One region of the Guptibacillus sedimenti genome, then DNA from elsewhere that is predicted to be linked to it. Evidence: predicted binding sites of a transcription regulator. Region 1 holds the regulator's gene; the other holds the start of a gene.

Region 1 (5,116 bases):
TGCAACTTGTACGTTCTATGCTAACGCATCTTTTTACCATAGACAAGTTTAGTGCTTCTCACTCTGTTCGTCAACATATTCCTTATAGCGTCTATGTACCGTGGCTTTTGATGCATGGTGACCAAAACCTTTAAGCGTTGCTGCAATCTCATGGAACGTTAAGCCGCGATTACGAAGATTAACAATTTCCTCGATCGGAACTTCAACACGGTCTCTTCCACCGTGATTTTGATGACTTAAATTTCGCTGCGGTCGATAGCCTTCTTTAACCGCCTTATCCATACCGCGTTTGATTTTCAAGTTGTGAAGCTTTCGCTGAAATTCTTCGACAATACTTACAATTTCAAGCACCATTGAATCAGCTTCCGATAATTGAAGTTCTCCATTTTGATTTACCGTATAAATGGTTCCGCCGTATTTGTGAACGGCATGAAGAAGAGCAATTTTAGCGTTCCCTCGTCCAAGTCTTGTTTCGTCTTGAATGAGCAATGCTTCGACTTGCCCTTCTTTTAACAAATCCAGTACTTCGAGTATGCCATCTCGATCAATGTCATACCCGCTGTGTTTTTCTTCAATCATTCGGTGAACGGTAAAACCTGACTGTGATGCAAATCGTTGCAATTCTTCTTTTTGCCTTGCAAGAGACGACTCCTGCGCTTCTTTTTTTGTGCTTACTCGGCAATAAATAACGGCGTTCATTCTTTAATCTGTACCCCCAAGTGCGGTAGCGTTCGCTTCAACAGGGATGATGAGAGTATCTCCTGCTGTAATTCGATTAGCATCTATGCGATTAGCGTCTTCAACCCAGCTAACAAATTTCTGATCAGACAATTCATGTGCGGAACGATATTCATCAGCAATTTTTAATACCGTATCACCGTGCTCCAGTTGAATCGTTGTATACCGATCATACTCCTCAGCTGCAGCTGTTCGCAAAGATACGAACACAATAATTAACACAGCTACAAAAGATATAATGACAAGAAAATCAATTCCAGACAAGCCCCCAGCTTGCTTTCTCATCCCAATCACCCCATATACGAATATTTGTTCTGTTTTTAGTATAATCAGAACCCCTGTTCGTGTCAACTAGTAACTTCGAACTTATGTTTGTATGCGAACAAAAATTCTGGTATACTAGTAACAAATAGATAGATTGGAACGAGGTGCCAGAAATATGAAACTATCAAAGCGTCAGCAGGACATTCTGGACTTTATTAAAGTCGAAGTAAAACAAAAAGGTTATCCACCGTCTGTTAGAGAAATCGGCGAAGCCGTTGGACTTGCTTCAAGCTCAACTGTCCATGGCCACCTGGCAAGACTCGAGAAAAAAGGTTATATCAGAAGAGACCCAACCAAACCAAGAGCCATTGAAGTGTTGGGCCTTGATGAAGCGATCGACATCCCACGTCAGCACACGGTTAATGTTCCTGTCATTGGTAAAGTAACAGCTGGTCAACCGATCACAGCGATTGAAAATGTTGAAGAGTACTTCCCTCTTCCAGAGCAGTTCGCTCAGGATGAAGAGCATACATTCATTCTTGTCATCGAAGGGGATAGTATGATTGAAGCTGGTATTTATAACGGTGATATGGTTATCGTGAAGCAGCAACCAACTGCAAATAACGGAGACATCGTTGTTGCGATGACGGACGATGGCGAAGCAACGGTAAAACGTTTCTTTAAAGAAAGCAACTACTTCCGACTTCAGCCAGAAAACTCATCGATGGAACCAATCATTCTTGATTCTGTTTCGATTCTTGGTAAAGTGGTTGGTGTTTTCCGCTCGATCCACTAGAAGCGCAAATTGCGCTTCTTTTTTTTATTATCGATTACTACTTGAAGGTCACTCTTTTATCGTAACGAGACAATCCACATCTTCATAAGTTGTGATGATAAGAAGATGATGAGGTGATTGTAATGGTACAAAAAGAAGTTCAAGAACTTTTAAACACGCTGATTCAAATTGAACACATTTCAACCACGCTATATTTAGCGATGTCTGCTTACTTGGATCGAAAGAATTATACTGGAATGGCCAGTTGGTTAAGAATTCAATCTGATGAAGAACGAACGCATCTTCTTACTCTGATTAATTACTTAGCTGGTAAAGATGGCGTTGTTGAATTAGGTGCTCTCCCAGAACAATCGACGGACTTTGGAACGCCGCTCGAAACCTTCCAGCAAGTTTTAGAACACGAACAGTATGTTACGAATTCTTACCGTCAGGCTTATAACTACATCAAAAAAATTGATCCGCAAACGGCCGTCATCGTTCAGGATTTCCTACGTGAACAGATTGACGAAGAAGCACAGGCACTTACGATTGTCGAAAGGCTGAAATTAGCAGGAGATAACACGTCCGCACTCTTACTGATCGATCAAGAACTTGGTCAGAGGCAGCCAGGATAAGATTTCTACCTAAAACCTACAACAGACCTCAACCTTCATGGGTTAGAAGGTGAGGTCTGTTTATTTTTGTTATGTTATTTGTAATTCTGAATAAATTGGTGGTTTTCGATAATAAGCTCATAATAATTGAGGGTAAGCTCACTATGCGAATAAGATCCTTTTTATCCTCACCGTTGATTTTAACATATTATTCCACACCCAATTCCAACTACAAGTATAAAAGTTACGTATCTATTAAGTTTAAATCCCTTCTGTATTCATTAGTACAACTCTCCAGCCATCAGGATCTTCAATCGTTATCCCTTTCTCTTGCCAATACACATTTTCTGGTTCTACTTCCATGTGCCCCATTTGGTGAAGCCTTTCTGCTACGCTTTTCAGCTCTTCTCCATTTGGAATATAGAAAATGATCAAGTTATCAGCAGTAGGAGCAGGGCAAGGGCTACCTTCTTCATGTGACGTGAACTCTATTTGATAGCATAGGTGAGGTAAACCATATACCACGCCCGTATATCCTGCATGTCCAGTGAATTCAGCCACTCGCTGCAAGCCTAATCCATGTTCGTAAAACTGAATAATCTTATCAAATTGATCGGTCGGCCTAGCTATTCGAACTTGCACTGCGTTAAAATCTTGAAACTTCATCGTCGTTCCCTCCAATTACTATATATAAGCACGATACTTCCGAAAATCTAATTGTGACATACTTATATTTTAAGCTTTCATCAGCGTCATAGCGCTAGTAAAATGAATGAATTTCTCTACGACTTTAGGATGAAAGAAGAAAATAATTCATTAAAAAAAGCCGAAGCACCTTAAAGTGAACTTCAGCTTCTAATTAAAATAGGCACCCGTTAAACAATCTTCAATATGAATACTTCCCCATCAAATAACTTTTTGAAAAGTACAACCCTCCAAAAAATAGCGCAAGAGCGATGTAGGCCGGTAGCAAGTGAATAAAAGTCGTGTAGCCAATCATGATGTGTACATAAATTCCTGCTCCAAACGCAGGCAAACCTCCTATAAGCAACATCCACCATAGCCAGGCATTCCCCGATTGGAAGCCCCAGAGAGCAGACATTAGCACTAACAATCCAACGCTGATCATCGCTCCTCCAAACCCAGCACGGTCGTGGGCGATGACAGAGGTCAACCGATCATTGAATGACTGAATCAGATCCGCTGGCATGCAGATGTATTGTAAATCCGTTGGCACAAAAACCCCCGTCACACCGATTCCAGCAATAATCACTCCACCAAGAACAAATGAAAAACCAAGCATAACAAAACAAAATTGCCCCATAATGCCTTTACGCCATGCCAGGTCATTCCGTCGGTTGCATGATTTCGGGGTCCTCTTTATGCCTTTGGTTTTCACGTATCCTCTCAAGTAAAATGGTAATAGCACAATCCAAAATAGTAAGTGTAACCAATCGAAGTAGCCATAGCCAATGAAAAGCAAGATACCTAGAAAACCGATAATTGCCGCAATATCAATCGCCTGCTTCGTCCACAACAAACCGTTTTTAACTCCGTAATAAGACAACGTCATATAAACAACGCCACCAGAAATCATCGTTCCAGCTAATGTCATTCGGTCATGTGCCATAAACCATAAGAGTCGTTCATTAAAGAGCAAAAGCTCCTCACGAGTTAGCTGCATGAAGCTTTCATCATAAGGTAAAACAATTGAAGTCAGACTTAACACTAAAGCAATCAAGCCACCAATCATGATGAATAATCCAAACAAGAAGTAGTCTTTCCACCCACTACGTTCTTCTTGAAATGCGCTCTCATCGTTGATCGCTTCATAAATTCTCTTAGGCAAGCCTGGCCCAACTTCGACATATTCACCCGATAGGAACAACAAATCAGCACCATGATTTAATAGCTGTACAGCATCCTCTGGCTCTTTCACTCCACCCACGGTCACAAGTTTTAATGAAGGATATTCATTTTGACAATAGCCAATCGCTTCCTTATGTATCGCAAGGTTTGCCAACGTATCCAAACCTTGCACTTCATCAATCACGACACCCGTTATGTATGGAAAAATAGAATGCAAGTCAGCCTTTTCAATTTGATTATTTGGCACGCGAACATATATGCTTTTCCATTCTCGAATAGACCTCAGCACATCCATATTCGTAAAATCGATTTCATTAAAGTCAATTTCATAAACACCATTATAAGGTTTTAAAGCTCTAGCGATCTCAATTAGCTCATCGTTTGTACCACTTAACTGGAACATAGCGGGCTGAACCAACTTGGAATGATCTAACCGTTGAAGCGTCTTTGCAAGACCTGCTCTTTCTTCCTGTTCAGAAAGAGCAATACTTCCATTCTGAAGCCTTGTTGGTTTCGTGTGTTCATCAGATGGCTCTTTCGTAATCGGTCCAATTTCAATACAGCCAAACCCTAAATGACTAAATCCCTTTAAACCAGAAAGTCTAGGATCAATTTTGCTAGATAGCCCCACACAGCCTGGAAAAGTAGTGTTCTCGATCTTAACCATAAGCTGATCGGAAACCTCTTCTCTTCCTAAAAAGTGAATGAGATGCTGTCCACCTGGAAGTGAAGCAATACGATTCATTGACTGATGAATAAACTCTCGTGAAAATTCGGGACTACATTTTGATAGAAAAGGTTTAAATATCACATGATAGGACCAGTCGGGCATATAATCCCCCTTTCCGGTTTACAT
Region 2 (5,116 bases), on a different contig from region 1:
TGTTATACTTAAAATTTTAAAGTAAGCGTTTTCTTATTGTTTTTTTTGAAATTCGACCATAATCAACGATTTCACCTTCGATTTCGACAACTGGAATCATGAGCATAAACTTTTCCAAGAGCGCCTCATCGCTATAAATATCAACCGTTTGCAGTGAGAACGTCACTTCCTCCTGTAACTCCTCAAGAAGATAAGCCGCTTCATCACAAAGTGGACATGTCGCCTTCGAATATAAAGTAACCGATTTACTCATCAATTAAACCTCCCTTCTTTCAATTTTATAGTTTACTTAACAAGGTATTCAAACGCAAAAAAAGAGCCACCTTCCCGGCAGCTGTTACGTAAATCGCTTTCGCTTTGATGAACTTAAGATCTTTAATTCTTCTCGATATTTTGCAATTGTTCGTCTTGATACTTCAATTCCACGCTGGATATGAAGAGCTTCTACAATTTTTTGGTCTGATAACGGTTTGAGTTTATTCTCATTCTCCACAAGTTCTTTAATAAAGAGTTTAACACTGGAAGAAGAAGCCCCTTCCCCAGATTCACTCGCTAGCTTTGAAGTGAACAAATCTTTTAGTGGGTACAAACCTTGCGGCGTTTGAACATATTTACTTTTAATGGCCCGACTTACTGTCGATTCATGGACATGAGCTTCATTAGCTACTTCTTTCAATGTGATCGGTACAAGGTCACTCATGCCATTTCTTAAAAAACCTTGTTGATGGACAATCACAACGCCCATAATTGCCCTTAACGTCTGCTTCCTTTGTTCAATGCTTTTCATTAACCAGCTGACTTGCTGGTATTTGTCTTTCAAATAGTCGGCTGCTTCGTTATGTTTAAATGAACGATACGTGTTGCTCACTTTCATTGCCGGCAAATCATCATCAAGCAATGTAACAGTAAATCGTCCATTTTTCTCTTGGATCATAACATCCGGTACGATGTACGTTGTTTTCTCAGTAAACCACTTCGTTCCTGGACGGGGGTCAAGGTCTGCTACCAAATCTGCTGCCTGTTGAATTTGTTCGACAGGTACGTGATACTGCTTCGAAAGCTCACGATATTTCTTTTCTGCTAACGCTTTCAAATGATCAGATACGAGCAATCGAGCAAGTTCAAAGACCTCCCCCTCCTGATTTAGCTGTAAAGAAAGACATTCCGATAAAGAGCGAGCCCCTATACCAGGAGGGTCGAGTAACTGAACCTGTCGAATCGCTTCAGTTAATTCAAATTCGTAACAGTCTAAATAACTCATCACTTCTGTTTCATTGATTCGTAAGTAGCCACTTTCATCGATGTTATCAATTAAATAATGGACAATGCCGGTTATTTTTTTGGGAAGGTTTATGCACCTCGTCTGCTCGTGAAGTTCATCGTGCAGACTTCTTCTTGTTTCCGCATATTCCAGCGGATCTTGTCTAGTCCCATTCTCGTAGGAACGTTTTGAAGAACGAACACCCCCGTCCCATGATGGTGACTGTAATTCAATAAGTGGATTTTCAAGAGCCTGTTCTTTCACGTACTCCAGTAATTCAGCCGTAGAATATTGGAGTATAGAAATCGCTTGATGCAACTGGGTTGTCATGACTAGTTTCGTTGTCTGCTTTTGTATCAATCCTAATTCCATCGCAATCCCTCCACCTTCATCATACTATATCGTTTCATTTTATGGTATGAAAAAACGAAAATGAGCAGAATTTTCTGTTTTTTAAAGACGGTTCTTGACACCATTTTTAATAAAATTGATGAAATCGCCCGTCCCTCAGTCAAATTTCTACATAAACTGTTTTATAGAGAGAAAAAAGGAGGCAAATGCCATGGATTTAGCGGTATATGGAATTGCTTTGCTTCCAGTCATCATTGGAGTAGTACATCTCTTCAAGGTGTTTGGTTTTCCGGTAAGGTTTTTACCCATCCTTTCAATCGTCATCGGAATTGTGATGAGTCATGTTTACGTCGAACCGGAAGATTTCAAAAAAGCCTTCTTTATCGGATTATGGCTAGGACTATGCGCTACTGGTATGCACTCAGGCTTTAAACATACGATGAGTGGAGCAGGCAGCAAAAGACATGATGATGATCGTGATTGTTAGAAGGCACGACGGATAGCAGAAAGAGTGGACGAGTTCTACTCTTTTTTCTTTTTTCTTATTTAAGAAATCAATCAACAACCGATATCGTTATCATGAATTTGTCTATTCTACATAATAAAGATCAATAAAAAAATCCCTCTCGCATCAGCGAAAGGGATTGGAATTATGTATATGGTGCGCCCGGAGGGATTCGAACCCCCGACTGACGCGGTACCGGAAACCACCGCTCTATCCGACTGAGCTACGGGCGCGCTTTATTAGCGCAAAGATTATTATACGGGATCGCCTATTTTTTTGCAAGGTGATTTTACCCGTACCGCTCTTTCATTTGAATTACTTGGTTACTTAAGTCTTAAGCTCTTGACGTGTCAATTATCTCATAGTAAAGTAAAACCAAACATATGTTCTATTAGGCGGTGGCGATCGTGTTCCAATTAAGTAAAGAAGAAACGAAGGCATTAAGACACTACCTCTTACTTCCTTACGTAAAAAGAGTGCTGGAAATGGATATGAAATGGCTACAACATTCTAGAATGAAGCTTCCGCGCCCTTACCTGGAACTAATCCGGTCTGCTATGTCGCTTGCCTCAACTGATTTAAAATGGGCAAAAGCAATTCTCCATGAAAGAGGAATTCGCGTCTACATTGAAGAAACTAAAGAAGAAATCATTATTTGCAAAGTTTTCTGTCGTGGCTACAATCAAACATACCGATATTCCTCTATTCAAATTCGTAACCAGGTAGAGAGAAGAATTCTAACTTATTTTGTAGCAGATGAGCGCCTCAAAAAAAGGAGCACGCGGTCTGTTTAAAATAAGGTGATGCGGGGAAAATGGATGTAGATAGAGAAAGAAAAACATCTCTACCTTACCCTTTTTAAAAATAGCACAGCACTTTATTTGACCTATATTGACCTTTTAGGTATGATGAACGTACAGCAACTACATATTCCATAAAAAATAAAGGAGGAATTTTAAATGGTTTTAATTCCAACGGTAATTGAACAAACAAACCGCGGTGAAAGAGCGTACGACATTTATTCTCGTCTTCTTAAGGATCGCATTATCATGCTAGGAACAGCAATTGACGACAACGTTTCAAACGCTGTAGTCGCTCAGCTTCTTTTCCTTGCTGCAGAAGATCCTGATAAAGATATCTCACTTTACATTAACAGCCCTGGTGGTTCGATCACAGCAGGTATGGCAATTTACGATACAATGCAATTCATCAAGCCGAAGGTATCAACAATCTGTATCGGTATGGCTGCATCCATGGGTGCTTTCCTTCTTGCTGCTGGTGAGCCTGGAAAGCGTTATGCGCTCCCAAACAGTGAAGTAATGATTCACCAACCGCTCGGTGGTACGCAAGGTCAGGCTTCTGACATTGAAATTCACGCAAAACGCATTATTCAAATGCGCGAAAAGCTGAACAAAATTCTTTCTGAACGTACAGGTCAACCACTTGAAACAATTGATCGCGACACGGATCGTGACCGTTTCATGGAAGCAACAGAAGCGAAAGAATACGGCTTAATTGATGAAGTAATGGAAAAGAAAGCATAAACTTGTTTGAATCGAGCCTTTCCTCACTGAGGAAAGGCTCTTTTTTTTACGCAAAATTCTTTCCTACAACAAAAAAAAACGAAGGCTACCGCTTGCACTTAGCGGTATGCCTTCGCTCTTTAATCTTTCTGCACAAAATCCATGAGTGATGACATAGCATCCTCTTCGTCATTACCATCAACAGTTAAAATAACAGAAGCCCCTGTTCCAACCGCAAGGCTCATGATACCCATAATGCTTTTGGCGTTCACTTTCTTTCCATCTTTTTCGAGGAAAATATCCGCGTTAAATCGGTTGGCTTCCTGCACGAATAGGGCCGCAGGTCGAGCTTGTAATCCTGTCTCTAATGTCACAACAACTTCTTTTTGAACCACTTGTTCATTCCTCCCCTTATTTATAACTGCTGATAAGAAAAACGGATCGAGGACTCTTATTTAGCGAGTGTTAAAAACGGGTATCAGCAGATGGTCGTTTTTCCCTCAATATAAGTAAGCGCTATCTCAGACTGTGAAAAATTTAGAAAAACCCCATTCCCTGCGCTATGAGGGAATGAACGTTTTTCTTTAACTCTGCTTTCCATCTAGTCGGAAAGCTACTGTCCACCAGTAGTCAAGCCTTTGGTGAGGAAGACTATGAAATTGGCTTACCATTACGAAGCTTATCAGCAATTTGGTCAATTTTTCTCAACCTGTGATTGATTCCGGATTTGCTAATCGCTCCACCCGTGACCATCTCGCCAAGCTCTTTTAATGTTACATCCTGGTGTTTCACTCGAAGTTCCGCAATCTCCCTTAGTTTATCAGGAAGAATTTCAAGCCCAACTTCTTTTTGGATAAAGCGGATGTTCTCAACCTGCCGAAAAGCTGCACCGACTGTCTTATTCAAATTGGCTGTTTCACAATTCACAATCCGATTAACAGAATTTCGCATATCTTTCATGATGCGGACATCTTCAAAGTAAAGCAGCGCCTGATGGGCCCCGACAACACTTAAAAACTCTGTAATCTTTTCACCTTCTTTGATATAGACGATGTAACCTTTCTTTCGCTCAAGCATCTTCGCATTTAAACCAAATTCATTCATTAAGTTACAAAGTGACTCTGTATGTTCTTCATACATGGAGAAGATCTCGAGATGATAAGAGGTTTCAGGGTGATTAATTGACCCCCCAGCAAGAAATGCTCCTCTTAGATAAGAGCGTTTGCAACAGGCTTTTTTCGTAAAATCACTCGAAATCGTTCTAGTAAACGTAAATGCATTATCCATAATACCGAGATCTTCAAGAAGCTCTCTCGCTTTTGCTGAGACCCGAACAATGTAAACATTGTTTTTCTTCAATCTCATCTTCTTACGGACAAGCAGTTCAACATCATAATTGTAAATCCGCTTAATAAGCGTATAAATCCTTCTTGCAATGGCAGCATGTTCTGTCGGAATGTTTAAAATCAACTGTCT

What was found. The regulator LexA, encoded in region 1, represses DNA repair genes until DNA is damaged. The targets are predictions, from matches to a motif close to CGAACATATGTTCG.
Region 2: a site for LexA is predicted at 2,494-2,507, ahead of PQ578_RS03170 (YhjD family protein). Genes of this name have one in related genera too.

What each region holds. Positions count from the first base shown of each region.
Region 1 covers NZ_JAQQWV010000002.1:1,124,705-1,129,820, reverse strand. Annotated here, with positions in the region: gene PQ578_RS14165 (YneB family resolvase-like protein) at 49-699, opposite strand; gene yneA (cell division suppressor protein YneA) at 703-1,023, opposite strand; gene lexA (transcriptional repressor LexA) at 1,178-1,798, shown strand; gene PQ578_RS14150 (ferritin) at 1,921-2,412, shown strand; gene PQ578_RS14145 (VOC family protein) at 2,653-3,057, opposite strand; gene PQ578_RS14140 (dihydroorotate dehydrogenase) at 3,278-5,092, opposite strand.
Region 2 covers NZ_JAQQWV010000001.1:670,680-675,795, reverse strand. Annotated here, with positions in the region: gene PQ578_RS03190 (glutaredoxin family protein) at 17-253, opposite strand; gene rpoN (RNA polymerase factor sigma-54) at 338-1,633, opposite strand; gene PQ578_RS03180 (hypothetical protein) at 1,824-2,099, shown strand; tRNA gene PQ578_RS03175 (tRNA-Arg) at 2,272-2,350, opposite strand; gene PQ578_RS03170 (YhjD family protein) at 2,525-2,911, shown strand; gene clpP (ATP-dependent Clp endopeptidase proteolytic subunit ClpP) at 3,077-3,661, shown strand; gene PQ578_RS03160 (HPr family phosphocarrier protein) at 3,781-4,035, opposite strand; gene whiA (DNA-binding protein WhiA) at 4,292-5,116, opposite strand, start outside.